Linked DNA regions of Pseudoduganella dura. The protein of the gene in region 1 interacts with the protein of each later gene in a pairwise test. Links are inferred from orthologs where the notes say so. Each region holds a gene or a part of one and is shown on either strand. Other genes may lie near its edges. The genes, in order: ybgC and acpP.

Evidence for each region.
Region 2: the proteins of ybgC (region 1) and acpP interact in binary tests that used the Escherichia coli proteins (3 or more experiments, as listed by UniProt). The link is inferred for Pseudoduganella dura from one-to-one orthologs.

The regions. Positions count from the first base shown.
Region 1 is NZ_WNWM01000002.1:1,197,002-1,211,873, reverse strand. The notes cover bases 7,485-10,163. They hold ybgC (tol-pal system-associated acyl-CoA thioesterase), read right to left. Parts: upstream 9,189-10,163; coding sequence 8,781-9,188; downstream 7,485-8,780. Other genes in these bases: GJV26_RS05475 (SDR family oxidoreductase), read right to left, coding at 9,375-10,121; tolQ (protein TolQ), read right to left, coding at 7,993-8,685; GJV26_RS05490 (ExbD/TolR family protein), read right to left, coding at 7,538-7,975; tolA (cell envelope integrity protein TolA), read right to left, coding at 7,485-7,534. Also shown: GJV26_RS05540 (reprolysin-like metallopeptidase), read right to left, coding at 1-815; GJV26_RS05535 (sulfurtransferase), read left to right, coding at 1,196-2,116; GJV26_RS05530 (hypothetical protein), read left to right, coding at 2,304-3,188; tol-pal system protein YbgF, read right to left, coding at 3,834-4,580; peptidoglycan-associated lipoprotein Pal, read right to left, coding at 4,674-5,204; Tol-Pal system beta propeller repeat protein TolB, read right to left, coding at 5,247-6,506; more of tolA, read right to left, coding at 6,515-7,484; glyA (serine hydroxymethyltransferase), read left to right, coding at 10,546-11,790; transcriptional regulator NrdR, read left to right, coding at 11,863-12,330; type IV pilus modification protein PilV, read left to right, coding at 12,739-13,284; GJV26_RS05455 (PilW family protein), read left to right, coding at 13,281-14,267; GJV26_RS05450 (pilus assembly PilX family protein), read left to right, coding at 14,270-14,851; GJV26_RS05445 (pilus assembly protein), read left to right, coding at 14,862-14,872.
Region 2 is NZ_WNWM01000002.1:5,233,061-5,247,961, reverse strand. The notes cover bases 7,151-9,858. They hold acpP (acyl carrier protein), read right to left. Parts: upstream 8,771-9,858; coding sequence 8,531-8,770; downstream 7,151-8,530. Other genes in these bases: fabD (ACP S-malonyltransferase), read right to left, coding at 9,729-9,858; fabG (3-oxoacyl-ACP reductase FabG), read right to left, coding at 8,917-9,663; fabF (beta-ketoacyl-ACP synthase II), read right to left, coding at 7,244-8,488. In the rest of the region: GJV26_RS23035 (DUF4845 domain-containing protein), read right to left, coding at 1-398; lepB (signal peptidase I), read right to left, coding at 438-1,358; lepA (translation elongation factor 4), read right to left, coding at 1,355-3,148; GJV26_RS23020 (glutaredoxin family protein), read right to left, coding at 3,386-3,640; GJV26_RS23015 (DegQ family serine endoprotease), read right to left, coding at 3,688-5,196; GJV26_RS23010 (sigma-E factor negative regulatory protein), read right to left, coding at 5,439-5,723; RNA polymerase sigma factor RpoE, read right to left, coding at 5,843-6,445; GJV26_RS23000 (protein YgfX), read right to left, coding at 6,514-6,966; more of fabD, read right to left, coding at 9,859-10,670; GJV26_RS22975 (beta-ketoacyl-ACP synthase III), read right to left, coding at 10,869-11,855; phosphate acyltransferase PlsX, read right to left, coding at 11,862-12,905; rpmF (50S ribosomal protein L32), read right to left, coding at 13,115-13,297; GJV26_RS22960 (YceD family protein), read right to left, coding at 13,517-14,011; GJV26_RS22955 (Maf-like protein), read left to right, coding at 14,240-14,860; GJV26_RS22950 (SAM-dependent methyltransferase), read left to right, coding at 14,864-14,901. UniProt on the Escherichia coli protein: Carrier of the growing fatty acid chain in fatty acid biosynthesis.

The DNA.
Region 1 (14,872 bases):
TTGCGGTCCGCCGTGGCGGCCACGGTCTGCAGCGCGCCTTCCTCGCCCTCGGTACGCACGGTGATGTTGACGGTCGCGCCCGGCGCGAAGTTCAGGCCGCGCACTTCGACGTTGTCGCCTTCCTTGTAGAAACCGCGGGACAGCGTCAGCTGCGCTTCGCCCAGTGCGGCTTCGACGAGCGGGCCATGCTGGTTCGTCAGGTCGCGGCTGTGATAGCTGGCATACAGGCTGTCGTCCAGGTGGTAATAGGGGTCGACATACCAGCCGCCGTTCGGCGAACGCACGGAAGCATGCAGGCCCAGCCTGGTGATGTCCATGCGCAGCGTGGCGGTGGGGTCGTCGATGCCCTTGCCGCGGTAGGTCTTGATATCGGGATGCTTGGCTGCCAGGCCCGGTTCCATGATCGGTGATTCGACCAGCGCGAAACGCTGGTAGCCGCCGTCCGGATGGGGCAGCGAGATGGTCAGGGTATTGGGAACTTCGCCGTCGCCGCGTTCGAGCGGCGCACCCGCGGTCAGGCCCTTCATGCCCGGCTTGTCCAGCGTGGCGGCGTGGAAACGCTTGAGCTTCAGCGACGGCGTTTTCGTCGCGCCGCCAACGGTCAGCGAGGCTGCCGGAATGGCGGTGCTTTGCCAATGAGGCGCGGCGCGCTCGACGGACACTGCCGGATTTTCCGCCTTCGCGGCATGCGCGATCGGCGCAGCGGCAGTAAAGGCAAGGGCGACACATAGCGCCAGGGAGGATTTCACGCCCGGCGCGGTGCGCATCTGCTGCAACCCGCCGTGGTTCGACGGGGTGAACGGCTTGATTCTCATGCAATGTCCTTTCGCGACTTGGTTTGCTCTACTCGGTGGTCTTGTTGTTGTGTCTCTTGTCATGATCCCTTTTGATCCGCTGCTTCCCCCAGCGGCAGTTCGCATTTCTTGATATAAATTAAGCAATGGAACTCAACAATACTATTGCTGATTTATTATTTTGCTCAAGCTTAATTTTTTACTGCGTTGTAAAGAGCATGAAAAAAGCGATTGGTAATTGCATGGAAGTAATATGTAAAGCCATTGTTCGTTGTAGAGATCAGTTTTGTCAGTACCCGCGCGCTTCCCGGAACGGCGATTTTCCCTGCTGAATTGTCGCAGCGATATAATGGCTGCCTTCTTTACTCGTGCCCGCCTACGGCCAACTTCCGGCAATTGCATTGAATCCCGTTCATCTACCTCCTGCAGCTGGCTGTCGCGCGGATCTGGTCCGGGCGCGGCAACTCGTCAGCGCGAACGAACTGGCGGCACTGATCTTGCACGGTGGCCTTGGCGATGGTTGCCGGCTGATCGAAACGGGGTGCGGTGCCGTGCACTTCTTCGAGGCGTCGCATATTCCCGGTGCCGGCTACCTGGATACCTGCGAAATCGAGGAGCCGCCCCTCTGGAACAAGGTGCCTGACGAGGCGCTGCTGCGCGTGCTGCTGTCGCGCGGCATTCGCCACGACACGACAGTCATCCTCTATGGCCGTAACAACCTGGCCGCGGCGCGGGTGGCGCACCTGATGCTGTATGCGGGCGTGACGGATGTGCGCCTGCTCGATGGCGGATTCGCCGCGTGGCAGGCGGGCGGCCATTCCTGCGAGGCGGGGCCGTCACGGTCGTTGTCTCCGGTTGCCGGTTTCGGCATTTCGTTTCCCGCGCATCCCGAGTTCCTGGCCGACATGGCGCAGGCCCGCGCGCTGCTCGGCCGGAACGACACCGCGCTTGTCAGCATCCGCAGCGAGGCGGAATTCCTGGGCAAGGTGTCGGGCTACAGTTATATCGCCGCGCGGGGCGACATCCCCGGCGCGCTCTGGGGCAGGGCGGGTGACGATGGCGACGTCAACAGCATGACCGCTTATCAGCTGGACGACGGCACGATGCGGCCGGCCGCCGGGATTGCGGCGATGTGGCAGCTGGAAGGGATCACGGCCGAACAGCGCATCGCGTTTTATTGCGGCACCGGCTGGCGGGCATCGTTGGCGTTCTTTTATGCGTGGCTGATGGGGTGGCCGGAGATTGCCGTGTATGACGGGGGATGGCTGGAGTGGAGTGGGGGGCTGGTCGAGACATGCGACCGGTGGACAAGCAAATGCTGATGCGCCGATTGAAATGAACCCTGCGAAGACCGGCTTTGCGGTCTTCCTTGTGACACGGGTGCGGGTGCCGATATGCATCGGGCGATTAAATAATTTTCTTTGAGAAATATATTTACGCGGCTTAACGCCGATTTACAGAAGGCGCTCCTATAGTCGTATTTCCATTCTTAATCCTGGAGACGGCCCTATGCGTAGTAACGACCATTTCAATTCGAATCACGGATTCAACCCCTACTCATCTTCCGGTTATGTGTCCGGCAATGTCCAGTTCACGATCACCGACGGCCAGGTGACCGGCCTGGCGCGGGTCGCCGGCGACCATGTCATCCCGGTGAAACTGCCTGCCGATGCAACGTTCACGGTAGGTACCGGCACCGTGACCGAAACCATCACCCGCGGCACGACGACCGAGGTATCGACCTATGCGGTCGATACGGCGGACAGCACGCTGTACCACCTGTCGCAGGACGTGAAGACGTTCGACACGACGGTGGCCAGTGCGCGTTCCTATACCTTCACCGTGACCGACGGATCGGTGACGGCCGTTTCCGAATCCGTTGGCTGGTCAGGCAACGTCCGTACGGTCGATGTCACGAAACTGGCCGCCACGAGCTTCACGGTCGAGGGCGGCACGATCACCGCGACAACGGTGCACGGCAATACGCTGGAGACGCTTCAATTCACGTCGACGGACGGCACCACGTATCACCTCGCATCCGACACGCAGGCATTCGCCGCGTTGGGCAGCGCGACCACGGCGCTCGATGTCGACCCGTACGACCGCCTGAGTTTCACATTCAGCGGCGATACGGTGACGGCGGCCCAGGTCGTCAAGGCGGACGGCACGACGGTTGCCGTGTCGACCCATGGCAATACCACAGTCGCCTATACGCAGCCGGAGGAGGGATACGTGGTGCAGACCGTGACATACGGCACCCGGACCCAGTTTGAAGTATTCCATGACGGTAACGGCGACGGTATCTACACGGAGGTCGCCCATGGCACCGGAGCGACCGTCGATATCGTCGGCTTGCAGGCGCAGATTACGACGGCGATCGACGCGCTGCTGTAAAGCCTGCCGGCCTCGATGGCGCATGGCGCGATATTCCCGGGCGCTGAACTGGCCGGAAACAAAAAAGCCCACGAACGTGAATTCGTGGGCTTTCCTGATGAATCTTGGTAGGCCGTGCGGGATTCGAACCTGCGACCAACGGATTAAAAGTCCGCTGCTCTACCAGCTGAGCTAACGACCCAAGGTAAAACAAACATCTACAACAACTGCGCGACACATTGTGCAAGTGGTAGGCCGTGCGGGATTCGAACCTGCGACCAACGGATTAAAAGTCCGCTGCTCTACCAGCTGAGCTAACGACCCCCTGCAAAACTAGTTACTGCGCTGCTTCTTTCGAGTGGTAGGCCGTGCGGGATTCGAACCTGCGACCAACGGATTAAAAGTCCGCTGCTCTACCAGCTGAGCTAACGACCCTCCGAAAGAAGCGGGATTATAGGATGGCCCGGCCGTTCCTGTCAAATGCTTAGGAGCATCGAATCGTACGAAATTTCATTCGTGCCCGTGTCCACCGGTGCCGGGCGGGCAATGGCGCGCACGCCATTGCCCGCTCACAGGCAAGAAGCCGGCTCCGCGCGACTCCTGCTGCGTTCCATGTGGTCACCCCATGGCGGACGAACCGGACTGTACTGCTGCTCCCCTCGCTTCCTACTTGCTCCCCAGCCGCTCCTTGGCGGTCCGCGCGGCCGCGGTGTTCGGGTAAGCCTTGATCAGCTCGTTCAGCGTCTTCTTGGCGTTGTTGACGGCCTTCAGCTCGGTCTGGCAGCTGGCGATGTTCAGCATCGCGTCGGCGGCCTTCGGGCTGTCCGGGTAGTTCTTGACCACCGCCTGCTGCGCCACGATCGCGGCCTTGCAGTCGCGGTTCGCGTAATAGGCGTTGCCCAGCCAGTACTGGGCATTGGCGGCATAGGCCGAGCCGGGGTAGCGCCGCACGAACGCTTGCAGCGCGGTGGCGGCGCCTTCGTAGTTGCCTTCCTTGAACTGCTGCATCGCCGCGTCGTAGGAGTTCTGCTCGGACTGGTCGACCGATGCGGTCTGGCCGTCGATCTCGACCTGGCGCGGCTCCAGGGCGCGCAGGCGCTTGTCCATGTCGGCGTACAGGTCCTTCTGGCGCTTGGAGGCTACTTCGATTTCGTTCTGCAGCACTTCCACCTGGCCGCGCAGGCGCGCGATTTCCTGCATCGTCTGTTCATGCTGGGCGATCAGGTCCAGCGTGGAGGTCTTGTCCGCCTTGGTGTCCATGCGGGAGGCGAGATCCTTCGACAGCGCTTCCACCTTGGCACGCAGGTCGAGGATCGCGCGGCGCGCTTCGTCGTCGTCGAACACGCCGGCGGAGGCATGCAGGGAGAAGGCGGCGGCTGCCAGTGCGACAGCCGTCTTGGCGAATTTGATCATGTTCGTAAGCGCTTTCAATGAAAAAACGGGGCAGGGCGCAGTATAACTTGCGCGCTGCCCCGTTACGGGTGTCCGAATCGGTGGATTCAGGAATTACTTGTAGACGATGTCGGCACGACGGTTCTGCGCCCATGCCTCTTCGTTGCTGCCGGTGGCTTTCGGCTTTTCCTTGCCCAGCGAAACAGCTTCAACCTGCGCATCCGACACGCCCAGCGCGACCAGCGAGCGCTTCACGGCTTCGGCACGTTTCTGGCCCAGGGCCAGGTTGTACTCGGCGCCGCCGCGTTCATCGGTATTGCCTTGAACCAGGATGTTGCGGCTGGTGTTCTTGGTCAGGTAGCCGGCGTGGTTCGACACCACCGACTTGCCATCTTCGCGCACGACATAGCTGTCGAAGTCGAAGTACACGCTGCGCTGTGCCAGCACGCCTTGCGGATCGTCCAGCGGGTCGAGCGACTTGGTTTCCACCGGTGCCACGGAACGGGTGTTGTCGGCCTGTGGCGTGGTGTCGGTCGGCTTGCTTTCCACTACGGGTGCCGGCTCGGTAACCTTGACGGGGCTCGAGCAAGCTGCCAGCAGGGCGGCGCTGCTGATGATGAAGGCGATGCTTTTTACGTTACGCATATTGATTCTCCTGGTCGTTGTGAAAGGTCTTTACTGCCTGTTTTACTTCATGAAAGGACCCCAGGTGGGTTCCTTGATTGCACCGGCCTGAATGGTCAGGCGTTGCTTGACCCGGCCGTCCACCGACACCACCGCCAGGGCCTTGCGCCCGCCCGATTCGGTCGAGTACAAGATGTACTTGCCGTTCGGAGCGAAGCTCGGGGCCTGGTCGTTGCTGTTATCCGACAAACGTAGCTCCTGGCCGCTTGCCAGATCCATCACATAGAGCTGGAAGTTGCCGTTGCGCCGGGAAATATAGGCCAGCGTCTTGCCATCCGAGGAAAGACGCGGGCTGATGTTGTAGGTGCCCTTGAAGGTCACGCGCTGGGCGTCGCCGCCGTTCACGCTCATGCGGTACACCTGCGGGCCGCCGCTGCGGTCGCTGGTGAAGTAGATCGACTGGCCGTCCGCGGAGAACTGCGGTTCGGTATCGATGCCGCTGCTGTTCGAGATGCGGCGGATGCCGCCGCCGCTGCTGTTGGCGATATAGACCTGCGTGTTGCCCGTCTTCGACAGGGCCAGCGCGATGCGGCTGCCGTCCGGCGACCAGGAAGGGGCCGAATTGCTGCCGCGTTCGTTGGCGATCACGGTGCGCTGGCGCGTGATCAGGTTCTGCACGTAGATCACCGGTTTCTTCTGCTCGAACGACACATAGGCCACCTTGGTGCCGTCCGGCGACCACGACGGCGAAATGATCGGCTCGTTCGACGACAGCGCCAGCTGCACGTTCTCGCCGTCCGCGTCGGCCACTTCCAGGCGGTAGGAGCGGCCCTGCTGCGTCACGTAGGCGATGCGGGTGGCGAAGATGCCGCGCACGCCCGTCAGCTTTTCATAGATGTCGTCGGAAATCTTGTGGGCCGACAGCCGGGTGAACTGCGCCGGCGCCTGCTGGTCCAGCTGCGACAGCTTGCTGTTCTGAATCGTCGACATCAGCTTGTAGCGCACGTCGTACGTGCCGTTCGCCCCCTTTTGCACGGTGCCGATCACCAGCGCGTCGGCGCCGCGCGCCTTGTAGGTGGAAGCATCGACATTCATGTCGGTAATCGTGCCGGCATCGATCACCTTGAAGGCGCCGCTGCGCTCCAGGTCGGTCTTGATGACGGACGAGATCTGCGTGGGCGACTGGCCTTCGTCGACGAAGGCGGCCACGGCCACGGGAATCTGGTTGCTGCCGACGCCGGAAATTTCCACGCGCAATTGCGCCTGGGCGGTGAGACTGGCCAGCATGCCGGCGGTGATGAACAGGGTATTGAGTTTTTTCATGTTTCGCGTCAAGGCAAGTCTTTCAAATTGAAGTTGGCATTGATATCCCGCTCCACCGTGCCGTCTTTCTTTTTTGGCAGAGGCGACGACTTGTTGATCGCGTTCTCCACGGCGGCATCGTAGGCAGGAATTCCGCTGCTCTTGATCTTTCGGACCGAAATGATTTCCCCAGTCGGTAATTGCGAAATCTTGAACTCCGCACGCGGATTGCCCGGAACATCCTGGCTGCCCGCATAGCTGATGTTGCTCTTGATCTTGGCCGTGATGGCGGCCACGTAGCCGCCGTCCATCCGCGGCGCGGTCGATTTCTCGGCCGTGCCGCTGCTGCCGCCAGCGGCGCCGGTAATGCGCCGCATTTCATCCGCGCGCATTTTCGCCAGGCGATCGGATTCCTTCTTCTCCGCGGCCTTCTTCTCGGCCAGCTGTTTCTTTTTGGCTTCGTCGTCTTTTTTCTTTTGCTCGGCCAGTTCCTTCTTCTCGGCCGCCGCTTTTTCCTCGGCCAGGCGTTCTTTTTCTTCCTCGCGTTCCCGCTTTTCCTGCTCTTTCTTCTGCTTCTGCTCGGCGAGCTTGCGCTCCCGCTCGGCTTCCTTCTGGTCCTCGAGCTTCTGCTTGCGCTTTTCCTCGGCCTTTTCCTCGGCAATGCGCTTTTCCTCTTCCTTCTTCTTCTCGCGCTCTTTCCTGAGCGCGATTTCCGGATCGGGCTTCGGCGGCGTCACTTCCTTCGGCGGCGGCGGAGCCGGCGTCGGGGCAGGAGGCGGTGGAGCCGGTTCCGGCTTCGGTTCCGGCGCGGGCGCAGGCTCCGGTTCCGGTGCTTCGGCGGGCGGCGGCGGCGGTGCGGCCTGCTGCGTGGTCAGGTCCCACACTTCCGCTTCCACGGCCACCGGCTGCGTGTTCTGCCAGTTGACGCCGATTACCAGGAACAGGACCAGCAGCGCGTGCGTGGCCAGCGCGAGACCGAACGCGCGCCAGCCGCTGCCATTGCGGGGCACCCGATACGGGCCGCCCGTGTTTGCTTCATTTGTCGCCATGCCTTACTTCGTCGCCAGACCGACGCGGTTGATGCCCATCTTTTTCGCTTCGGAAATCAACTGGATCACGTCGTCGTACTTGCTTTCCTTGTCGCCCGCGATCAGCACCGGATAATCGGGATTGTCCTCGTGCAGCGTTGCCAGCTTGCGCACCAGGGCATCGCGGTTCGGCGCCGTTTCCGGCGCATCGGCATTCTTGCCCGCGATGCCGATCGACAGCGCACCATTGGGCTTGAGCGTGACCTGGATATAGGCATCCGGCGGACGCACCGATTTTTCCGCGTGCGGCAAGTCGATCGAACTCGGATTGTTCGAGCTCGGCATCACCATGAAGATGATCAGCAGGCACAGCATCACGTCGATATACGGCACGACGTTGATCTCGGATTTCAGCTTGCGGCCGCGGCCGCCACGCATGCTGCTGTTGAAGGAAGAAGCCATCGTGGTCTCCGTTCGTTCTAGCGCGACTGACGCTGCAGGATGTTCGAGAACTCTTCGACGAAGCTTTCGAAGCGGATCGCCAGGCGGTCGATATCATGCGAAAAACGGTTGTAGGCCACCACGGCGGGGATGGCCGCGAATAGGCCGATCGCGGTGGCGATCAGTGCCTCGGCGATGCCCGGCGCCACCGCCGACAGCGTGGCCTGCTGCACGTTGGCCAGGCCGCGGAACGCGTTCATGATGCCCCACACGGTGCCGAGCAGGCCGATGTACGGCGACACGGAGCCGACCGACGCCAGGAATGCCAGGTGCGATTCCAGCACATCCATCTCGCGCTGGAACGCCGCGCGCATCGCGCGGCGGGCGCCATCGAGCAGCGCGCCGCCATCGAACGTCTCACGGTTGGCGGCCACCGCCTGCTTGCCCTTGATGAACTCGCCCATGCCGGCTTCGAAGATGCGCGACAGCGCGCCGTTGTTGGCGCGGTTGCTGCCTGCGGCCTGGTACAGCTGGTGCAGGTTGCCGCCGGCCCAGAAGGTCTTTTCGAAATCGACCGTCAGGCGGCGCGCGGCGCGCACGTCGAACAATTTCTTGAAGATATAGGTCCAGCTGACGATGGAAAGGCCAAGCAGCAGCGCCATGATCAGCTGAACGATCAGGTGCGCATTGGAGATGAGGGCAATGAAGGAAAGATCTTGGGACTCGTTCATTTATAAATTAGTTGTACAATAGTAAGCAATTGGTGAGTACGGGCACGGTGCATGCCGGTAATCCGTCGAAGTGCAAAGTGCCCGAGGCCGGCCGGTCAGCTCACGTAGGCGCGCATGTGTCCGGCGACGGCGTCGGGCACCGCGCAGGGGCGCAGCGCGGAATCGACACAACCAACCTTGACATGAGCCGTGTTCAACAGGGTCGAGCCGCACCATGCCTGCTGCCGGAACACGACAGAGGCACGACCAAGCTTCTCGATAACTAGCGTCAAGTGTAGAGCATCGTCCAGTCTGGCGGGCGCATGATAGTCCGCGCTGACATTTTTCACCACGAACATCGCGTCGTGCTCTTCCAGCAGTTTCTGCTGCTCAACACCAATCGCGCGCAGCCATTCGGTACGCGCGCGTTCGAAAAACTTCAGGTAATTCGCGTAATAGACGATGCCGCCCGCGTCCGTATCCTCGTAGTAGACACGGACCTCCCAGGTGAACTCTGAAGCCATGGTGGTATTGTTACAAGTGTTATCAGGCAACATTCTACGCGATTCATGCAAAACCGTTGCCAAAAGTTTGCTGACGTTATGAAAAGCTGATCAGTTAAACAAATTCGTGGGAGCCCACCAATACTTGTAACATTCGCTTACGAATGGTGCACCAAGGCAATTAAATTCCGCCGCATCGTCGCCATGTCAGACACGCTTGATCGCCAGCGGACCGGCAGCCTGGCAAGTGGGCATCAATTCGATCATGTTCACGTTGACGTGCGGCGGCAAAGTGGCGATCCAGTAGGCGGTCGCGGCGATGTCGTCGGCCGTCAGCGGCGTGGTGCCTTCGTAGACCTTGGCGGCGGCGGCGTCGTCGCCCTTCAGCCGCACGTTCGAGAACTCGGTGCCGCCGCAAAGGCCCGGCGCGATATTGGTGGCGCGCACGCCGGTGCCCACCAGGTCCGAACGCAGGTTCAGCGTGAACTGGTCGACAAAGGCCTTGGTGGCGCCATACACGTTGCCGCCCGGGTAAGGGAAGCGCCCGGCCACCGAGCCCAGGTTGATGATCAGGCCGCTGTTGCGGGCCACCATGCCGGGCAGCACGGCGCGCGTCATCGTCACCAGGCCGGTGCAGTTGGTGGCGATCATCGTTTCCCAGTCTTCCAGCTGCGCCTCGTGGGCCGGCCGCACGCCGAGCGCGAGGCCGGCGTTGTTGACCAGCACATCGATATCGCGCCAGCCGGCCGGCAGCGCTTCGAGCGCCGCATGGATCGCCGCCTTGTCGGTCACGTCCAGCGGCACGGCGCGCACGTTCGGTCCCAGCTCGCCGGCCAGGGCTTCCAGCCGGTCTTCACGGCGGCCCGAAATCAGCACGCGGTGGCCATTGGTGGCAAAGATGCGCGCCATCGCGGCGCCGAAGCCGGCGGTAGCGCCGGTAATGAAGACGATCATGAGCATTCCTCGAAAGTGCGGTTGGCGTGGGTCCGCTGGTGGGTCAAGCGCTTCCACCATGCCCGGCAAATCCTCGCGATTGTAGCCGAATTGACAGTGTTTGGTCGCGCTACCACGTCGAGCTCGCCTCGCGGAGCGCCCCTTCCTTGCTCAGACTGGGCACATCACATACAATCTCGGCTCCATTTATGTCCCACGTAACTGGCGAAAAGCGCGCATTTGAACGACCGGGCGGCGGAGGCGGCACCGGCACGGGCATGGCGGGCGAGAGGTGGAGATCCACCGGGGAACGTGGGATGTCACAACGCCGTTCGCCTGGGCAGCCACGATGGAATCGCGCGGATGAGCGTGCGGTCGGGCTGTCTGTGTCTACCCGGCATGTCCTCATTCGATCCTATCTGCCAGTCTCAATCGGAGTTAATTCATGTTCGCAAAAGATCACACCCTCGCCAATGTCGACCCGGAACTGTTCGGCGCCATCCAGAACGAAAACAAGCGCCAGCACGACCATATCGAGCTGATCGCGTCGGAGAACTACACGTCGCCGGCCGTCATGGAAGCCCAGGGTTCGCAGCTGACGAATAAATACGCCGAAGGCTATCCGGGCAAGCGCTACTACGGCGGTTGCGAATACGTGGACGTGGTGGAGCAGCTGGCCATCGACCGCGTCAAGCAGCTGTTCGGCGCCGAAGCGGCCAACGTGCAGCCCAATTCCGGTTCGCAGGCCAACCAGGGCGTGTTCTTCGCCGTGCTCAAGCCGGGCGACACCATCATGGGCATGTCGCTGGCCGAAGGCGGCCACCTGACGCACGGCATGGCGCTGAACATGTCCGGCAAGTGGTTCAACGTGGTGTCCTACGGCCTCACCGCCGAAGAAGACATCGACTACGCCGCGATGGAAAAGCTGGCCCACGAGCACAAGCCGAAGCTGATCATCGCCGGCGCGTCGGCTTTCTCGAAGAAGATCGACTTCGAACGCTTCGCCGCCGTGGCCAAGGCCGTCGGCGCCTACTTCATGGTGGACATGGCCCACTACGCCGGCCTGATCGCCGCCGGCCTGTACCCGAACCCGGTACCGCACGCCGACTTCGTCACGTCGACCACGCACAAGTCGCTGCGCGGCCCGCGCGGCGGCATCATCCTGATGAAGGCCGAGCACGAGAAGATCATCAACTCGGCGATCTTCCCCGGCATCCAGGGCGGCCCGCTGATGCACGTGATCGCCGGCAAGGCCGTGGCATTCAAGGAAGCGCAATCGGAAGAATTCAAGGCCTACCAGCAGCAGGTCGTGAAGAACGCCGACGTACTGGCGAAAACGCTGATCAAGCGCGGCCTGCGCATCGTTTCCGGCGGTACCGAGTCGCACGTGTTCCTGGTGGACCTGCGCGCGAAAAACCTGACCGGCAAGGAAGCCGAGGCGATCCTGGGTTCGGCCCACATCACCTGCAACAAGAACGGCATTCCGAACGATCCGCAAAAACCGTTCGTCACGTCCGGCATCCGCCTGGGCAGCCCGGCGATGACCACCCGCGGCTTCAAGGAAGCGGAAGCCGAGGAAGTGGGCAACCTGATCGCCGACGTGCTGGACAACCCGCAGGACGCCGCCACGATCGAACGCGTCAAGGCCGCCGTCAAGGTGCTGGCCGACAAGTACCCGGTTTACGCTTAATCGACACGGCGTTACTATCGGGGCGCCGGGCTGCGAAGCCCGGCGCCTTTTTTGATCCCACCAGGTTCGCCCATGAAATGTCCGTTCTGCCAGCACGATGAAATCCACGTCCTCGATACGCGCGTATCGGAGGAGGGGGACGCGATCAAGCGCCGGCGGCGCTGCGGCAAGTGCGACAAGCGCTTCACCACGTACGAGCGGATCGAACTTTCGATGCCGTTCGTGGTCAAGAAAAATGGCAGCCGGGCCGAGTACGCGGAGGCGAAGTTGCGCGGTAGCCTGATGCTCGCATTGCGCAAGCGTCCGGTCGCCGCCGCCGCCGTCGACGACGCGGTGAAATCGATCGCGGAAAAACTGCTCACGAGCGGCAAGCGCGAAGTCGATTCCAACTACATCGGCGAACTGGTGATGGGCGAGCTGAAGCGGCTCGACAAGGTGGCGTACATCCGCTTCGCTTCCGTCTACAAGAATTTCGAGGATCTCGCGGAATTCCAGGATGCGATCGAGGAAGCCGGCCAGGAGCGCAAGCGGCAGGAGTGATGCCGGCGGCCTGACGGCGCGCGTCACCGTGGCACGCAGGGATTCCGGCCAGTCGCCGCCATCCGTGCTCACGGGCCGCTGTTACAAGCTGCTGTCACAAGCTGCTGTCACAAGCTGCTGTCACAAGCTGCTGTCACAAGCTGTTATCACAATCCTGTATCACAATCGATCATCGCGATCCACAGTATTCATGCGATAAAGACGGTTCCCTGTTGAACGTCTTGCGCTGATCGTTCTCCCTTCCTTGCGCGAGGCCATTCCGACCTCGCACCCTGCGTTTGCGCAATCCCTTTGCGCAGCTTCCTGCCAGGAATTTTCAAGCTGTCCGACCGGACCTTGCGCCCGCTCAACCTGCCGAGTCCGCTCGCCGTTACCTTGTACGCCTGAGTCGACGAGGGGAGGTTGCCGATGCGCCACGCTGCCGGGTTCACGTTGCTGGAAGTGCTGATCGCATTGCTCGTGCTGGCGCTCGGCCTGATCGGCGGCACCGCGATGCAGTTGCACGCGATGCGCACGCGTCACGAATCGGCGCTGCTGTCGGCGGCGGTGCAGATCGCGGCGGGCATGGCCGATCGCATGCGCGCCAATGCCGCCCAGGTGCCGGCCGTCTACCTCGGCGTCGATTACGACGCCCATGCCAACCCCGTTCCAGTTGCGCCGGAGTCGACTTGCCGGCTCGGCCCGTGCGATCCGGCCGGGATTGCCCGGCTCGACGTCCATGAACTCGGGCGCCAGGTGCGCGCCGCGTTGCCGGCCGGCCGCGCGCGCATCTGCCGCGATGCGCAAATGTATGCGGGCGGCCGGCTGCGTTGGACGTGCACCGGTGGCGCATCCGACCCGGTCGTCGTCAAGATCGGCTGGCGCGGCAGGCGGCCGGACGGCACGCCGGAGCGCGACGGGCAGGGCGGCCGCGCGCCCGGCGTGGCGGTTGCCGTGGCGGGAGCCTGGCCATGAGGCCGGCGATGAACGGCGGCGCGCCGCGGGCCACGCAGCGCACTATCGGCCGGCCGGCATGCCCCGGTTCCCCGCAGGCCGGCGTGGGCCTCCCCGAGATGCTGGTGGCGCTGGGCCTCGGGCTCGCCGTCACGCTGGCGGCATCGGCGATGCTGCTGCTGGCGAACCGCGATTTCGTGCACCATGCGGCCAATACACGCCTCGATGACGGCGGGCGCTATGCGCTGGAGCTGATCGCCCGGGCAGTGCGGCAGGCGGCATGGTCCGATCTCGAAAGCGGCGCACCGCCGGCCGATGGCGACGCCGGGATCGGCGGCCTGGACAACCGCACGCTGCCGCGAATGGGCGCCGGCTTCGGCGGCGCGCTGGCGGCACCGGATGCCGTGCGCGGCAGCGACGTTCTGGCCGTGCATTTCGGCGGACTCGGCAGCGGCAGCGGCGATGGTTCCGTGGTCGATTGCGCCGGCTTCGCGGTCGGCGGCGGTGAGCCGGGCTGGAGCATTTTTTATGTCGGCGTCGCCGACGACGGCGAGACCGAACTGCGCTGCAAGTACCGTGCGCAGTCGGGCAACTGGAATGCCGATGCGATCGTGCGCGGCGTCGATTCGTTCCAGGTCCTGTACGGCATCGATACCGGCGACCCGCGCGACGGCATTGCCGACCGCTACCTGAACGCCTCCGCGGTCCGGGCACTCGATGCCGGCATGGCGCTGGAAGGCGCGACGCCGGCGGAGCAGGCGCAGGACTTGCGCCGCAAGACCCACTGGAAACGCGTGGCGACGGTGCGCGTGGCGTTGCTGCTGCACGGCGAGGCGCGATCGCGCGCCGGTGCGCCGCCGGTGCGCTACCAGCTGTTCGGCACGCCGGCCGAGGCAGGCGACCCCGGCACCGTGGTTGACGAAGCCACGCTGCCCGTGGCGCTGCGGCTGCGCGCGCGGCGGCTGTTCGAGCAGTCCGTGCAGTTACGCAACCAGGACGGCTGAGGATGTACCGCCGGGAATTGCCGTGCAACCGCGAACGCGGCGTTGCACTGATCGTCACGCTGGTGATGCTGGCGGCCGTCCTGCTGCTGGCGGCAACGGCGGCTGGAATGGCCCTGATGGGCGAAAAGGCGGCGCGCGCCGAGCGGGACCGGCACGTGGCGCTGCAATCTGCGGAGGATGCGCTGATGGATGCGGAACGCGATATCGAGCAAGCCGGCACCGCGCGCGCGGCGCTGCTGGCGGCGCCCACGGACTTCGTGCCCGGTTGCGGCACCGGCGCGGCCCTGGGCCTGTGCGCGGCGGTGGAGGCGGGGGCGCCGCCGCCCTGGCAGGCGGTCGACCTGGCGGACGATGGCGCCGGCGTCGCGCTGGGCCGCTTCACCGGCGCGGCCATGCAGACGGGCGAAGGCGCGCTGCCGATGCGGCGGCCGCGCTACATCATCGAGCGGCGGCCCTACCACCGCCCGGGCGAGGAGGCCGGCACCGCGCCGCGCTTCTATTACCGCGTGACGGCCATCGGTTTCGGCAACCGGGAAGGGGTACACGTCGTGCTGCAGTCGGCCTGGCGCCGTCCCGGCGACTGACCGGGAGAACATGATGCGCAG
Region 2 (14,901 bases), 4.0 Mb from region 1 along the record:
CCGCCCTTGGCGGTCGAGCCGCTGTATTCGAGCAGCACGCTGGCCGGCCCGGCCAGGTGGATTTTCTTGTCGTAGGCGAACGAGACTTCGGTTTCACCGTTGACCCGCTCGATCGTGAGGTCTCGGCCGCTGATCGAGCTGATGTAGTTTACCTCGGCGCTGCGGTCGAACGAGGCCCGGATCTCCTGCGGCGTGCCGCCGGCGGCCCTGGCCTTGGCGATCGCCGCGCTGACCGACCGGTATTCCGAATACGTGGGCAGGATCTTCATCGCCAGCACGCCAGCCAGGCCGGCCAGCGCCAGCACGACGACCAGGCCCGTCAGCGAAATACCGCCTTGACGCAGTGCGCCTTGACGCAGTGCGCCTTGCCGCAGTGCAAAATTGGCCCGTCCACGCATCGCTGCTCCCCGCTCGATCACTGTATCTCGGTCACTGTATTACTGGATGCCGCCGATACGGCGCGGGTTGGACAGGTTCATCCACACCGCCACCGCCTTGCCGACGACGTTCTTGTCCGGCACGAAGCCCCAGTACCGGCTGTCCGCGCTGTTGTCGCGGTTGTCGCCCATCATGAAGTAGTTGCCAGCCGGCACGGTGCAGGTAAAGCCGTCGTACGTATAGGTGCACGCCTCCTTGCCCGGGAATTCGCGCACGTCGGACAGGTTCAGCGTCGGCGCGCGGTCGTCGTTCAGGATGCGGTGCTCGACGCCGGACAGGTTTTCCTTGAATTGCTTCTTGTAATTCAGGGTTTCGTCGTCCAGGTAATCGTCCTGCGGCGCGTAGGCGATCGGCTTGCCGTTCACGGTCAGGCGCTTGTTTTCATAAGTGATCTTATCACCCGGCACGCCAACGACGCGCTTGATGTAATCCTGGCTCATGTCCTTCGGGTACTTGAACACCATCACGTCGCCGCGCTGCGGATCGTTCAGCTGGATGATCTTCTGGTTGACGATCGGCAGGCGAATGCCGTACGTGAACTTGTTCACCAGGATCAGGTCGCCCACCAGAAGGGTCGGCACCATCGACGACGACGGGATCTTGAACGGCTCGAACAGGAACGAGCGCAGCACGAACACCAGCGCGATCACCGGGAAGAAGCTGCCGGAATACTCGATCCAGGTCGGCTGCCTGAGCAGCGCCTGCTCGATCTGCGCGCGGCTCTGCGTATTGCTGTCGACCTTGATGCCGTCGGCGGTCAGCTTCGCGGTGCGCGAGTCGTAATCGGCCAGCGCCCGGTCGGCGGCGATCCGGCGCTGTTTCGCCAGATAGAACACGTCCAGGACCCAGATGATCCCGGTCACCACCATCAGCACAAACAGGATCAGCGCAAAATTGCCGAGGATGCTTTGCAATGTCATTTTTCGTCCACTTGGAGAATTGCCAGGAATGCTTCCTGCGGGATTTCAACGGAGCCGACCTGCTTCATGCGTTTCTTGCCGGCCTTCTGCTTTTCGAGCAGTTTCTTTTTCCGCGAGATGTCGCCGCCGTAGCACTTGGCCAGCACGTTCTTGCGCAACGCCTTCACGTTTTCACGCGAGATGATGTTGGAGCCGATCGCGGCCTGGATCGCCACGTCGAACATCTGGCGCGGGATCAGTTCGCGCATCTTCGCCGCCACCTGGCGGCCGCGGTACGGCGCATTGGCGCGGTGCACGATGATGGCCAGCGCATCGACCTTCTCGCTGTTGATCAGCATGTCGACCTTAACCACGTCGGCCGAGCGGTATTCCTTGAACTCGTAATCCATCGACGCATAGCCGCGCGAGGTGGACTTGAGCTTGTCGAAGAAGTCCAGCACGATCTCGGCCATCGGCATCTCGTACACCAGCTTCACCTGGCGGCCGTGGTAGGCCATGTCCAGCTGGACGCCGCGCTTGCCGATGCACAGCGTGATCACCGACCCGACATACTCCTGCGGCATGTACAGGTTGACGGTGACGATCGGCTCGCGCACATCGTTGATGTGCGACGGGTCCGGCATGCGCGATGGATTGTCCACCTTCAGGATGGAACCGTCGCGCTGCTCGACCTCGTACACCACCGTGGGCGCCGTGGTGATCAGGTCCATGTCGAACTCGCGTTCCAGGCGTTCCTGCACGATTTCCATGTGCAGCAGGCCCAGGAAGCCGCAGCGGAAGCCGAAGCCCAGCGCCTGCGACACTTCCGGCTCGTACATCAGCGCGGCATCGTTCAGCTTGAGCTTTTCCAGCGAGTCGCGCAGCGCGTCGTACTGGTTCGCTTCGACCGGGAACAGGCCGGCGAACACCTGCGGCTGCACTTCCTTGAAGCCGGGCAGCGGCTCGGGCGCCGGCTTGGCCGCGTGCGTGATCGTGTCGCCCACGCGGGCGACCTTCAGTTCCTTGATGCCGGCGATCACGAAGCCCACCTGGCCGGCCGACAGCGTCGGCAACGACACGGAACGCGGCGAGAAAATGCCGATGTCTTCCACCAGCTGCACCGAATCGGTGGCCATCAGGCGGATCTTTTCCTTCGGCTTCATGGTGCCGTTGACCACGCGCACCAGCATGACGACGCCCACGTAGGCGTCGTACCACGAGTCGATGATGAGCGCCTGCAGCGGCGCATCCGGGTCGCCCTTCGGCGGCGGCACCTTGGCGATGATCGATTCCAGCACATCCTCGACGCCCAGGCCGGTCTTGGCCGAGCAATGCACGGCGTCGCCGGCCTCGATGCCGATCACGTCCTCGATCTCGGCGATCGCGGACGGCGGATCGGCGTTCGGCAGGTCGATCTTGTTCAGCACCGGCACCACCTCGACGCCGAGGTCCAGCGCCGTGTAGCAGTTCGCCACCGTCTGCGCCTCGACGCCCTGCGAGGCGTCGACGACCAGCAGCGCGCCTTCGCAGGCCGACAGCGAGCGCGAGACTTCGTACGAGAAGTCGACGTGGCCCGGCGTGTCGATCAGGTTCAGGTTGTAGATTTCACCATTGCGCGCCTTGTATTTCAGCGCCGCCGTCTGGGCCTTGATGGTAATGCCGCGCTCGCGTTCGAGGTCCATCGAATCGAGCACCTGGGATTCCATCTCGCGGTCCGACAGGCCGCCGCACAGCTGGATGATGCGGTCCGCCAGCGTGGACTTGCCATGGTCGATGTGGGCGATGATGGAGAAATTGCGAATGTTGTTCATTGAATTAAAACGGCGTTGAGGCTGCAAATACGCGGCCAAATACAAAAAAGCGCTCTGGGCGGGAAGCCCTGCCGAGCGCTTTCTAGAAACGTGCAAGGAAAAACCCCTAGCATTTTACCGGATTTCAGAGGGGAAAGCCGGAAATCCGACGTGGCGGCTGCGCGATGGGGCGCCGGGCCCGTTTATGGGGCCGGCTTGGCGAGCCAGCCTATCGAGCCCGCTTGTCGAGCTTGAATCTCAGGCCAGCTCCCCGGGCCGGTTGCGCAGCGCGGCCAATACCTTCTGCTCGTCGAGAAAATAGTGGCACAGCTCCGCGCCGCCGGCAAACAGTACCGGCACCAGTTCGTCGAAGCGGGCCACCAGTGCCGGATAGGCGTCCACGTCGATCACGTCGACGGTGAACGGCCGGTCCGGGCCGCGCAATGCCAGCAAGGCATCGAGCATGTCCTGGCACAGGTGGCAATAGCCGCGCGAATACAGGGTGAAGTGCATGGGAAGAACGGCGATGGGCGGCGAAGGTGTCGCCGCCCCTGATCCGCTTACTTCGGTGCCGGAGCCGGGGCCGGCCGCAGCGTGAGGAAGCGTGCCACGTCGCCGCGGCGCACCAGCACCACCGCGTTCTTCTTCGGATCGAGCTTCGATACCAGCGCGCCGAACTGGCGGGCATCGGTGATCGGCGAATTGTTCAGCTGCAGCAGCACGTCGTCGGGCTGGATGCCGGAACCGGCCGCCACGCCTTCGGCGGAAGTCACCTTCACGCCACCGGGCACGCCGAGGTCCTTCTTCTCGGCCGCCGACAGGTCGGCGACCTTCAGCCCCAGCGCATTCGCCGCGCCTTCGGCATTCGGCTTGCCGCGTTCGCCACGCACGCCCCTGGCCGGCTGGTCCGATTCCAGCTCGGCGACGGTGACCGGCAGGTCGACCGCCTTGCCCTGGCGCCACACGGTGATCGTGGCGCGGGTATTCGGCTTCGTGTTGCCGACCAGCCGCGGCAGGTCGTTCGAGCCGCTGATCTCGGTGCCATTGAACTTGATGACGATGTCGCCCGCCTTCAGGCCGGCCTTGGCGGCCGGGCCACCCTCTTCCACCATCGAGACCTCGGCGCCGCGTGCTTCCTTCAGGCCCAGCGATTCGGCCACGTCGCGGCTGACTTCCCCGATCGACACGCCGATGCGGCCGCGCGTGACCTTGCCGGATGCCTTCAGCTGGTCGGCGACGCGCATCGCCTCGTCGATCGGCACGGCGAACGAAATGCCGTTGTACGCGCCGGACAGGGTGGCGATCTGCGAATTGATGCCGATGACTTCGCCGCGCATGTTGATCAGCGGGCCGCCCGAGTTGCCGGGGTTGACGGCCACGTCGCTCTGGATCAGCGGCAGGTATTCGCCGGTGTTGCGCGACTTGGCCGAGATGATGCCGGCCGTGACCGAATTTTCCAGGTTGAACGGCGAACCGATCGCCACCACCCATTCGCCCACGCGGATCTTGTTCGGGTCGCCCATCGTCAGCGCCGGCAGGCGCGAGGCATCGATCTTCAGCATGGCCACGTCGGTGCGGGTGTCGGCACCCAGCACCTTGGCCTTGAATTCGCGCTTGTCGGTCAGCGTGACGTAGACTTCATCGGCGCCGGCCACCACGTGGGCATTGGTCAGCACATAGCCGTCGGCCGAGACGATGAAGCCGGAACCGACGCCGCGCTGCACCTCGCGTTCCGCGGGCACCTGCTGCTGGCGATTGTTGCCGCGCGGCTGCTGGCCATCGCGGCGCGGGGTCGGCATCTGGCCGCCGAAGAAGCGGCGGAAGAATTCCTGCATCTCGTCCTCGTCCGCCATGCCGGAGTCGCGCGGGCGCAGCCGCTCCGTGGTGCGGATGTTGACGACGGCCGGACCAACCTTTTCCACCATGTCCGCAAAGTCCGGCAGGCCGGCGACCGAGGCCGCTGCGGCGTGAACGGGCGCCAGGTTGATGGCGGCGGGTGCGAACAGGATCCCTGCGCTGACCAGCAGCGCCGACAAGGTTTTACTACCAGCAGAAGTATTTGTTTTCATAGGAATAGTCTGTTTTCGGTGTAAGTCAGAACGCGGGACAAGCCAAAGGCTCCACTGTATGGTACAGCGAAAACCTTGAGTTGCAACACGCACAAGATGTTGCGACCAATAACAAATTTCAAGGGGAGATTTGTAGCGTGCTGTAACGAGGGAAACGGATTTGTAACAGCGCACGGAAGTGCCAGCCGGTCGGCCAGCGCAGCGTCTACCAGGCAGAGGACGGCTTGTGGCTTGCGGGAGAGTCAGGGAACGGTCTCGGCGGGCTGCCCTCCGTGCGCCGCATCGGCGGGACGGCCCGGCAATTCCTCGGCGGCCAGGCGTTCGGCCAGCCGGGCCGCGAAGCCGGGAGACAGGTCGGTAGCCGGCTGGTGCGCCCGCAGCGCATCGCCGACGAAATGGTACATGCGCCATGCCGCCAGGCCTTCGGGCTCGGATAGCGCGGCCATCGTGAGTTCGAGTTCGCACGCCGGCAATTCGTTGTCCACCATCGCCGAAATGTGCTCCTGGAGGCGGGTCGGGGTTTCCATGACTTGTCCGATGGGGGAAGGTGATCGACAATGAGAATCAACTATGAGAAGCAACAACGAGAATGCAACAACGGGAATGACCAATAGTTGCAACAGGCTGAACTGTCAGTTTCGGAGCCTTACCAGCGCTTGTCAACAGGCATGTCCAGGAGTGGCCGTAATTTGTCGGCAATCACTTCGCGGGCCCGGAAAATGCGGCTGCGCACGGTTCCGATGGGGCACGACATGATTTCCGAAATCTCTTCATAACTCATCCCCTCGATCTCGCGCAGCAGGATCGCCGTGCGCAGGTCGAGGGGCAGCGCATCCATCGCGGCATTGACCGTTTCCGCGATCTGCTTGCTGGCAAGCATGGACTCGGGCGTGTTGATATCGCGCAGGTGATCACCTTCGTCGAACGCTTCGGCACCTTCGGCATCGACATCCGAGGAAGTGGGCGTCCGGCGGCTCTGTGTCACGAGAAAATTCTTGGCGGTGTTGATACCGATCCGGTACAACCACGTGTAAAAGGCGGAATCGCCCCGGAAATGACGCAACGCCCGGTATGCCTTGATAAAGCTTTCCTGCACCACGTCCTCCGCTTCGGCAGGATCGTGCACGATGCGCGATACCAGCCGCATCAGCCTGCGCTGATACTTCGACACGAGCAAGTCGAATGCTTGCCGCTCACCTGCCTGGACTCGCTCGACCAGCAGCCCATCGCTCTCACGGTCTGTCGTCACACCTCTGCCCTCGGTGGCCTGCAGCGCGGGCACTCATATCGCTATAGAGACGCCGCGCCGCATTTGGTTCAGGGGTTTTCGGGATTTATTTTCGGTTCATTGCCGCCGCCGGCACGCGCCGCCAGCGCCAGCCGGCGCCGCACCTCGGGCGCCGCGCTGTCGGGAAGCACGACCAGCCAGTGGCACCGGCCCGCTTCGCTCTCCAGGCGCAACAGCAACAAGCCCGGCCATAACGTGGAGCCCGGCATCAACCGCACGCGTTGCCCCCTGCCCGCGTGCCGTGTCTCTCTCTGCTGGTATACCGTCAGGCGAATTTGCCCGACAGCCGAAATATCAATGCGCGCGAGCTTGACAAGGCGGCGCTGGCAGAACACGCCCGCCATGCCTGCCGCGAGCAGCAGCGCACCGGCCACGCCCGGCCCGGACCACGCCCCGCATGCCAGCACGGCCGCGCACAACGCCGCCTGCGCCACGCGCAACGACGGCGACGGACGAATGACGGCGGACACGGCGATCGACATCGTGGCGACGGATAGGATGGGCGAACGAAGTCGCCGGAACGAACGCGGGATACAAACAAACCGGGCAAGGCATTCAGCCGCCTGGTCAGACCGGATCGACGATTACTGGAGAATCAACTGAAAGCGCAACTGAAAGCGCAACTGAAAGCGCAACTGGAAGCGCCGGCCTCTTGCCGGGCAATCGGGTGCCGACGAACGCCGGCACCGGCGGGCCGTGGGAAATACTCCACGGCCCCTTGGCGCTCACTTCCGTTTGACCGGAGTGAGCAGGGAAAGTTCAAACTTTTCCGAACACGAGGCTGCCGTTCGTTCCGCCGAAGCCGAACGAGTTCTTGACGGCATACTGGATGGCCATCGGACGGGCGACATTGGCGCAGAAGTCCAGGTCGCACGCCGGGTCCTGGTTGAACAGGTTGATCGTGGGCGGTGCCACCTGGTGGTGGATCGCCAGCACGGTGAACACGGCCTCGAGGCCGCCGGCGCCGCCCAGCAGGTGGCCGGTCATCGACTTCGTCGAGCTCACCACCAGGCTCCTGGCGTGTTCGCCGAATGCATACTTGATGCCGGTGACTTCGGCCACGTCGCCCAGCGGCGTCGACGTGCCGTGCGCGTTCACGTACTGCACCTGGTCGGGGTTGATGCCGGCATTCTTCATGGCCGCGATCGCCGACTTGGCGCCGCCGCTGCCATCTTCCAGCGGCGACGTCATGTGGTACGCATCGGCGCTCATGCCGAAGCCGAGCAGTTCCGCGTAGATCTTGGCGCCGCGCGCCTTGGCGTGCTCGTATTCTTCGAGCACCATCACGCCGGCGCCTTCGCCGAGCACGAAGCCGTCGCGGTCCTTGTCCCACGGACGCGATGCGGTCGCGGGATCGTCGTTGCGGCTCGACAGCGCACGGGCGGTGGCAAAGCCACCCAGGCCCAGCGGCGACACGGTGGATTCGGCACCGCCGGCCACCATCGCGTCGGCATCGCCGTATTCGATCAGGCGCGCTGCCGCGCCGATGCTGTGCAAGCCGGTGGTGCAGGCTGTCACGATCGCCAGGTTGGGACCGCGCATGCCGTATTTGATCGAGAGGTTGCCGGAGATCATATTAATGATCGAGGCCGGTACGAAGAACGGCGAGATACGGCGCGGACCGCGCTTGTCGTAATCGGCCTTCTGTTCTTCGATCATCGGCAGGCCGCCGATGCCGGAGCCGATGATCACGCCGATGCGATCGGCGTTCTCTTCGGTGACGACCAGACCGGAATCCTGGATCGCCTGGATACCCGCAGCCATGCCGTAATGGATGAAGGTATCCATGTGGCGGGCTTCCTTGGCGTCGAGATAGCCTTCGACGTTGAAGTTCTTGACCTCGCCGGCGAAGCGGGTCGAGAACGCGCTGGCATCAAACTTGGTGATGTTGGCGATACCGGATTTGCCCTCGGTAATCGCGCTCCACGCTTCGGCAACGGTATTGCCGTTCGGGGCTACGCAACCAAGGCCGGTGACCACCACACGACGGTTTTTGGAACTCAAGCGATTCTCCTGGAGTCGATCTTTGCTGCTATTGCTGCGAACTTAGGCCTTGACGTGATTCGTCGCGTAATCGATGGCCTGCTGCACGGTGGTGATCTTTTCGGCTTGTTCGTCAGGGATTTCCATTTCGAACTCGTCTTCCAGTGCCATTACCAGTTCAACGGTGTCGAGGGAGTCGGCGCCCAGGTCATCGACGAAGGACGATTCGTTCTTGATGTCGGCTTCGGCGACGCCCAGCTGTTCGGCGACGATCTTCTTAACGCGTTGTTCGATATCGGACATGTTATGGCTCCATTGTGTGTATGTTACGGAAAGCGCGCATTTTATCAGGTTTGCGCGTTGAAAAACTAATTTCGGCTTCTGTGCTCAGCTTTACCGAAATCACTGCTAAAAAACGGGATCGCGCCTTTAATCCATGCGCGAAGCCGTTAATTCATGTACATGCCGCCGTTTACGTGCAACGTGGTGCCGGTGATGTACGCGCCACTCGGCGACGCCAGGAAAGCCACCGCCGCGGCGATGTCTTCCGGCTTGCCGAGCCGGCCCAGCGGGATCTGCGTGAGCAGGGCCGCATGCTGTTCCTCGCCCAGGACTTTCGTCATGTCCGTGTCGATGAAGCCCGGGGCGATGCAATTGACGGTGATGTTGCGGCTGCCGATCTCGCGTGCCAGTGCGCGGGACATGCCCTCGACACCGGCCTTGGCCGCCGCGTAGTTCATCTGGCCGGGATTGCCGGAAGACGCCACCACCGACGTGATGTTGATGATACGCCCAGTCTTGGCTTTCATCATGCCACGCAGGACCGCCCGCGCCAGACGGCCGACAGCGGACAGGTTGGTCGCGATGACCTTGTCCCATTCATCGTCCTTCATCCGCATCGCCAGCTGGTCGGCGGTGATGCCGGCGTTGTTGACGAGGATGCCGATCGCACCGAACTGCTTGCCCACTTCGTCGATGACGGCGCCGCAGCGTTCCACATCGGTGACGTCCAGGACGACGCCCTTGCCCGCCTGTGCGCCGGCCTCGGCCAGATAAGCGGAAATCGCCTCGGCGCCGGCTTCGGTGGTGGCGGTGCCGATCACCTTCGCACCCTGGCGCGCCAGTTCCAGCGCGATCGCCTTGCCGATGCCGCGCGATGCGCCCGTGACGAGCGCGACTTGGTTGGACAGAATCATAATCATCCTTTGTTGTTGTTCAGCCTGAGGTTCGGCCTCAATGCGTGCCGCATCGACGCGGCAGCTTACTTCAGTGCCGCCAGCAGCCGCTCCAGCGAAGCCTGGTCGGTGATGGCATCGCCGGCCAGGGCGGGGTCGATGCGTTTCGTCAATCCCATCAGCACCTTGCCCGGACCGCATTCGATCACCTGGGTGATGCCGCCCGCCGCCACTTTCTGCATCGTCTCGACCCAGCGCACCGGGCTCGCGGCCTGGCGCACCAGCGCGTCCTTGATGCTTCCAGGATCATGCAGCACGGCAACATCAACGTTATTGATCAAATCGATCTGCGGCGCATTGAAATGAATGCCATCCATGTATTCGCGCAAGCGGTCCGACGCCGGTTTGAGCAGCGACGAGTGGAATGGTGCCGACACCGGCAGCCGCATCGCCCGTTTCGCACCCTTGGCCTTGGCGATCTCGCAAGCCTTCTCGACACCGGCGGTGTGGCCGGCGATCACGACCTGTGCCGGCGCGTTGTAGTTGACGGCTTCCACGACCTGGGTGGGATCGGCGGCCACGGCTTCGGCGCAGGCGGCGCGCACGTCGTCGTCGGACAGGCCGAGCACGACAGCCATCGTGCCCTGCCCCACCGGTACCGCTTCCTGCATGGCCTGCGCGCGGAAGCGCACCAGCGGCACGGCATCCTTGAACGGAATCACGCCGGCAGCCACCAGCGCCGAGTATTCGCCCAGGCTGTGGCCGGCCACGACCTTTGGTACGGCGCCGCCGGCCGCGATCCATGCGCGGTACACGGCGACGGCGGCGGTCAGCATGACCGGCTGGGTATTGGTGGTGAGATCGAGTTCTTCCTTCGGGCCTTCGGCGATCAGCTTGCCGAGGTCGAACTGCAGCGCGTCCGACGCTTCGGCGATCGTCTGCTCGACGACCGGATTGCCGTTGAAGCCGGCCATCATGGCCACGGCCTGGGAACCCTGGCCGGGGAATACAAATGCGAATTGGGTCATGGTGTGTTCTCGTTATGAAAAGCGGACGCGCCGGGGCGCATCCGCGTTTAGAGCAACAATTCTAAAACGGCGCGCATTGTACACCGCCGTTTGTATTCCACCTACAGCTTACCTCTCCGCCAGGTTCCCGCGAGAAGGCAAAGCCAACTATTTCCTGCATCCCCGCCAAGTCCCGGCGAGAGGTAAAACCATCTATTCCTACATCCTCGCCAGGACGGCGCCCCACGTGAAGCCGCCGCCGACGCCTTCCATCATCACGACATCGCCCTTCTTCACGCGGCCGTCGCGCACGGCGGTATCGAGCGCCAGCGGGATCGAGGCGGCCGACGTGTTGCCATGCTGGTCGACGGTGACGACCATCTTGTCCAGCGGCAGGCCCAGCTTTTTCGCAGTGCCGTTCATGATGCGGATATTGGCCTGGTGCGGGACCAGCCAGTCGATCTGGTCGCTCGTCATGCCGGCCGCCTCGAGCGCTTCGTTGGCGACTTTTTCCAGCACGGTCACCGCCAGCTTGAACACGGCCTGGCCATCCATGTACAGGAAGGCGCTGCCCGCCACCGCCCCGCCGGCCACATTGCCGGGCACGGAAAGAATGTCGGAATGGCGGCCATCCGCGTGCAGCTTGCAGGCCAGGATGCCCGGCTCGCTGGAAGCGCTCAGCACCACGGCGCCGGCACCGTCGCCGAACAGCACGCAGGTGGTGCGGTCTTCGAAGTTGAGGATGCGCGAAAACACTTCCGAGCCGATCACCAGCACGTTCTTGTGCATGCCGGACTTGATGAAGCTGTCCGCCGAGGCCAGCGCGTAGACGAAGCCGCTGCACACGGCCTGCACATCCATGGCGGCGCTCGTGTTGGTCATGCCCAGCTTGCGCTGCACGATGCAGGCGGTGCTGGGGAAGCTGCCGAAGAAATCCGGCGTGGAGCTGGCGACAAGGATCAGGTCGATGTCGTTCGGCTGCAGTTGCGCCATCTCCAGCGCGCGCCGGGCAGCGTGCACCGCGAGATCGGAAGATACCTGTTCCGGCGCCGCGTAATGGCGCGCCGAGATACCGCTACGGGAGGAAATCCACTCGTCGGACGTTTCGATGCCCTTGGCCGCCAGTTGCGCGGTCAGGTCGCCGTTCGTCACGCGTTGTTCGGGCAAGTAGCTGCCCGTGCCGATGATTTTGCTGTACAGAGTCATGCCGTCTCACCCAATGGTTGTATTTTCGCGTGGCATCAGTTCGGCGATCAGGTCCGCCAGCTGTTGCTGCACGTCGTTTTTCGCCGCATCGTATGCGCGGCGGATCGCCCACTCGTAGGCTTCCACATCCGCCCCGCCGTGGCTCTTGAATACCAGGCCGCGCAAGCCCAGCAGGCCGGCGCCGTTGTAGCGGGAAGGATTCAGGCGCCGCGTAATGCGCTTGAGGGCACTGCTGGCGATCAGCGCACCCAGCATGGTGATGGGGTTGCGCTTGAATTCGGCCGTCAGCACCATCTTGAAGAAGCGTGCCACGCCTTCAACGCCTTTCAGCGTCACATTGCCGACAAAGCCGTCGCACACGACCACGTCGGTCGTGCCCTTGAAGATATCGTTGCCCTCCACGTTGCCGTGGAAATTGAGCTTGCCGCGCTCGTGGTCGGCCTGCAGCAGCGTCGACGTGGCCTTGACCACTTCGTTGCCCTTGATATCTTCGGTGCCCACGTTCAGCAGGCCGATGGTGGGGCGGGCGATGCCCTCCATCGCGTGCACGAGCACCGATCCCATGATGGCGAACTGGTGCAGGTGGTGCGGTTCGCAATCCACGTTGGCGCCCAGGTCCATCACATAGGTCGGGCCGTCCTTCTGGTTCGGCATGATGCCGCAGATGGCCGGACGGTCCACGCCGGTCATCGTTTTCAGCACATAGCGGGACACGGCCATCAGCGCGCCGGTATTGCCGGCGGAGACACAGGCCTGGGCCTTGCCGTCCTTGACCTGTTCGATGGCCACGCGCATCGACGAATCCTTCTTGCGGCGCAGCGCCACTTCGAGTGGATCGTCCATCAACACCTGTTCGGATGCATGCAGCACGGTGATACGGGAATGCTCGCCGGCGCGATGCTTCTTCAGCTCGGCGCGGAGCACGTCCTCCAGGCCCACCAGGATCAGCTCGGCATTGGGTTCGCGATTCAGGAAGGAAATTGCGGCAGGAATGGTGACCGACGGGCCGTGGTCACCGCCCATGCAGTCGATAGAAATTTTTATTGTCATTGCGGGCAAGATGCGATCCCGGCAAAAATGCCGGAGCCTGCGGTTTCAAGACACATACATTCCCGGCAGGCCGGGAAACAGCATGCGCGAATGGGCACGAAAGCCCGGCATGCCGGAAGGTGCTCGGGGTCGGCAAAAAGAAAAAGCGGCGCCACGACAAAACTTTCGCGTGCACCGCTTTTGGTCTTTGGCCGAAACCAAAACGCCGATTACTCGTCGTTTTTGGTCTTCAGCACCTTGCGACCACGATAGAAGCCGTTCGGGCTGATGTGGTGACGCAGGTGGGTTTCGCCGGTGGTCGGCTCGACTGCCAGGTTCGGGGCGGTCAGGAAATCGTGCGAACGGTGCATGCCGCGCTTCGAAGGGGACTTCTTGTTCTGCTGAACTGCCATGATGACTCCTAATACATAAGTTCTAAAATTTTAACACAATCGACCGGCAAATACATGCAAATCGAGTATCCCAGTGGCATCGCGCATCGGCATGACCTAGCTACGCTACCTTGCTGCGTTACCACTCAATGCCAATACTCGCAGCCCGATTGGCATGTTCTTCAGGAAACCCCGGAAATCCGCTGCGCGGCGTTTCGCGGCCCCTCAATACATTGATCTTTATTTTTTCAGCGCCTTGAGCAATTCAAAAGGCGACTTCTTCTCGCTGCGCACCGAATCGAGCAGCGCCGTGTCCGGGCAGGTGTCGTGCTTCGGTGCTTGCGGCAAGGCCAGCAGGGCCTCGTCTTCAATCAGGTCCATCAGGTTCATCGAACGCGTGCCGACGATCACATCGATCGTCTCGTCGTCGACCACCGTTTCGATTTCATCGGCCCTGGCATCATCCTCGCCCAGCATCAGCACGGTCGAGGAATCGATCTCGTAGGCAAACGGCGCCAGGCAGCGCTGGCAAGTCAGGTGCACGGTGCCGGCAACGGCCAGGCGCATCTGCGGAAATCCATGCTTGCTCGTGCCGCCCTCGGCCTTCCAGGCAACGGCGCCTTCGGACGATGCGCAATCGCGCACGAGGCGCGTCATGTCAGCCACCGGCGTTTCGCCTTCGCGGGTGCCGCCCGTCCGACAGAATTCAAAGGCGTCGATCAGTTGGACATTCATCGCAGCACTCATCGGCTAAAACTTCCCTCGAAAACCTGCGATAATAACAGGGTTTTCAGCGCGCGGTCAAAGACTTGCGCGCGCCGGGAGACCTTTTTTCAACCTTTTTCAACCAGCTGTCGCATGCCGGCCCCATCTCCGGCCTTTGCCGCACGATTCCGCTGCGCGATTCAACGGCGCACAGAGCATATAACAATTCGAAGCGCCTCGCCACAATAAAATCTTTCCATGAATCACAACTTTCCTTCGCCCGCTGCCGCGCTGATCCTGGCTTCGAGCTCACCCTACCGGCGCGAGCTGCTCGGCCGGCTGCAACTGCCGTTCACGGTCGACGTGCCAGCCATCGACGAAGCGCCGCTGGCCGGCGAAACGCCCTCGGCCACCGCGCTGCGGCTGGCCCGCGACAAGGCCGGCGCCGTGGCGGCACGACACCCCGGCAGCCTGGTGATCGGCTCCGACCAGGTGGCCACGCTGGACGATGAACAGATCGGCAAGCCCGGCAGCCATGCCGCCGCTCTCGCCCAGCTGCAAAAAATGCGCGGCCGCGAGGTGGTGTTTCACACGGCGCTGTGCCTGTGGGACGGGCGCGACGGCACCTGCCAGGTGGAAGACATCCGCACCGTCGTCAAGTTCCGCGACCTGCCCGATACCGAACTCGATGCCTACCTGCGCATCGAGCAGCCCTACGATTGCGCCGGCAGCGCCAAGAACGAAGGGCTCGGCATCGCGATCCTGGAACGCATCGATTCTTCCGACCCGACCGCACTGACCGGCCTGCCGCTGATCGCGCTGACCGGCATGCTGCGCGCCGCCGGCGTCGCCTTCTTTCAACTCCGCACCCATTCCTGACCCATGCCCGGCACCCTCTACCTGATTCCCAACACCCTGGG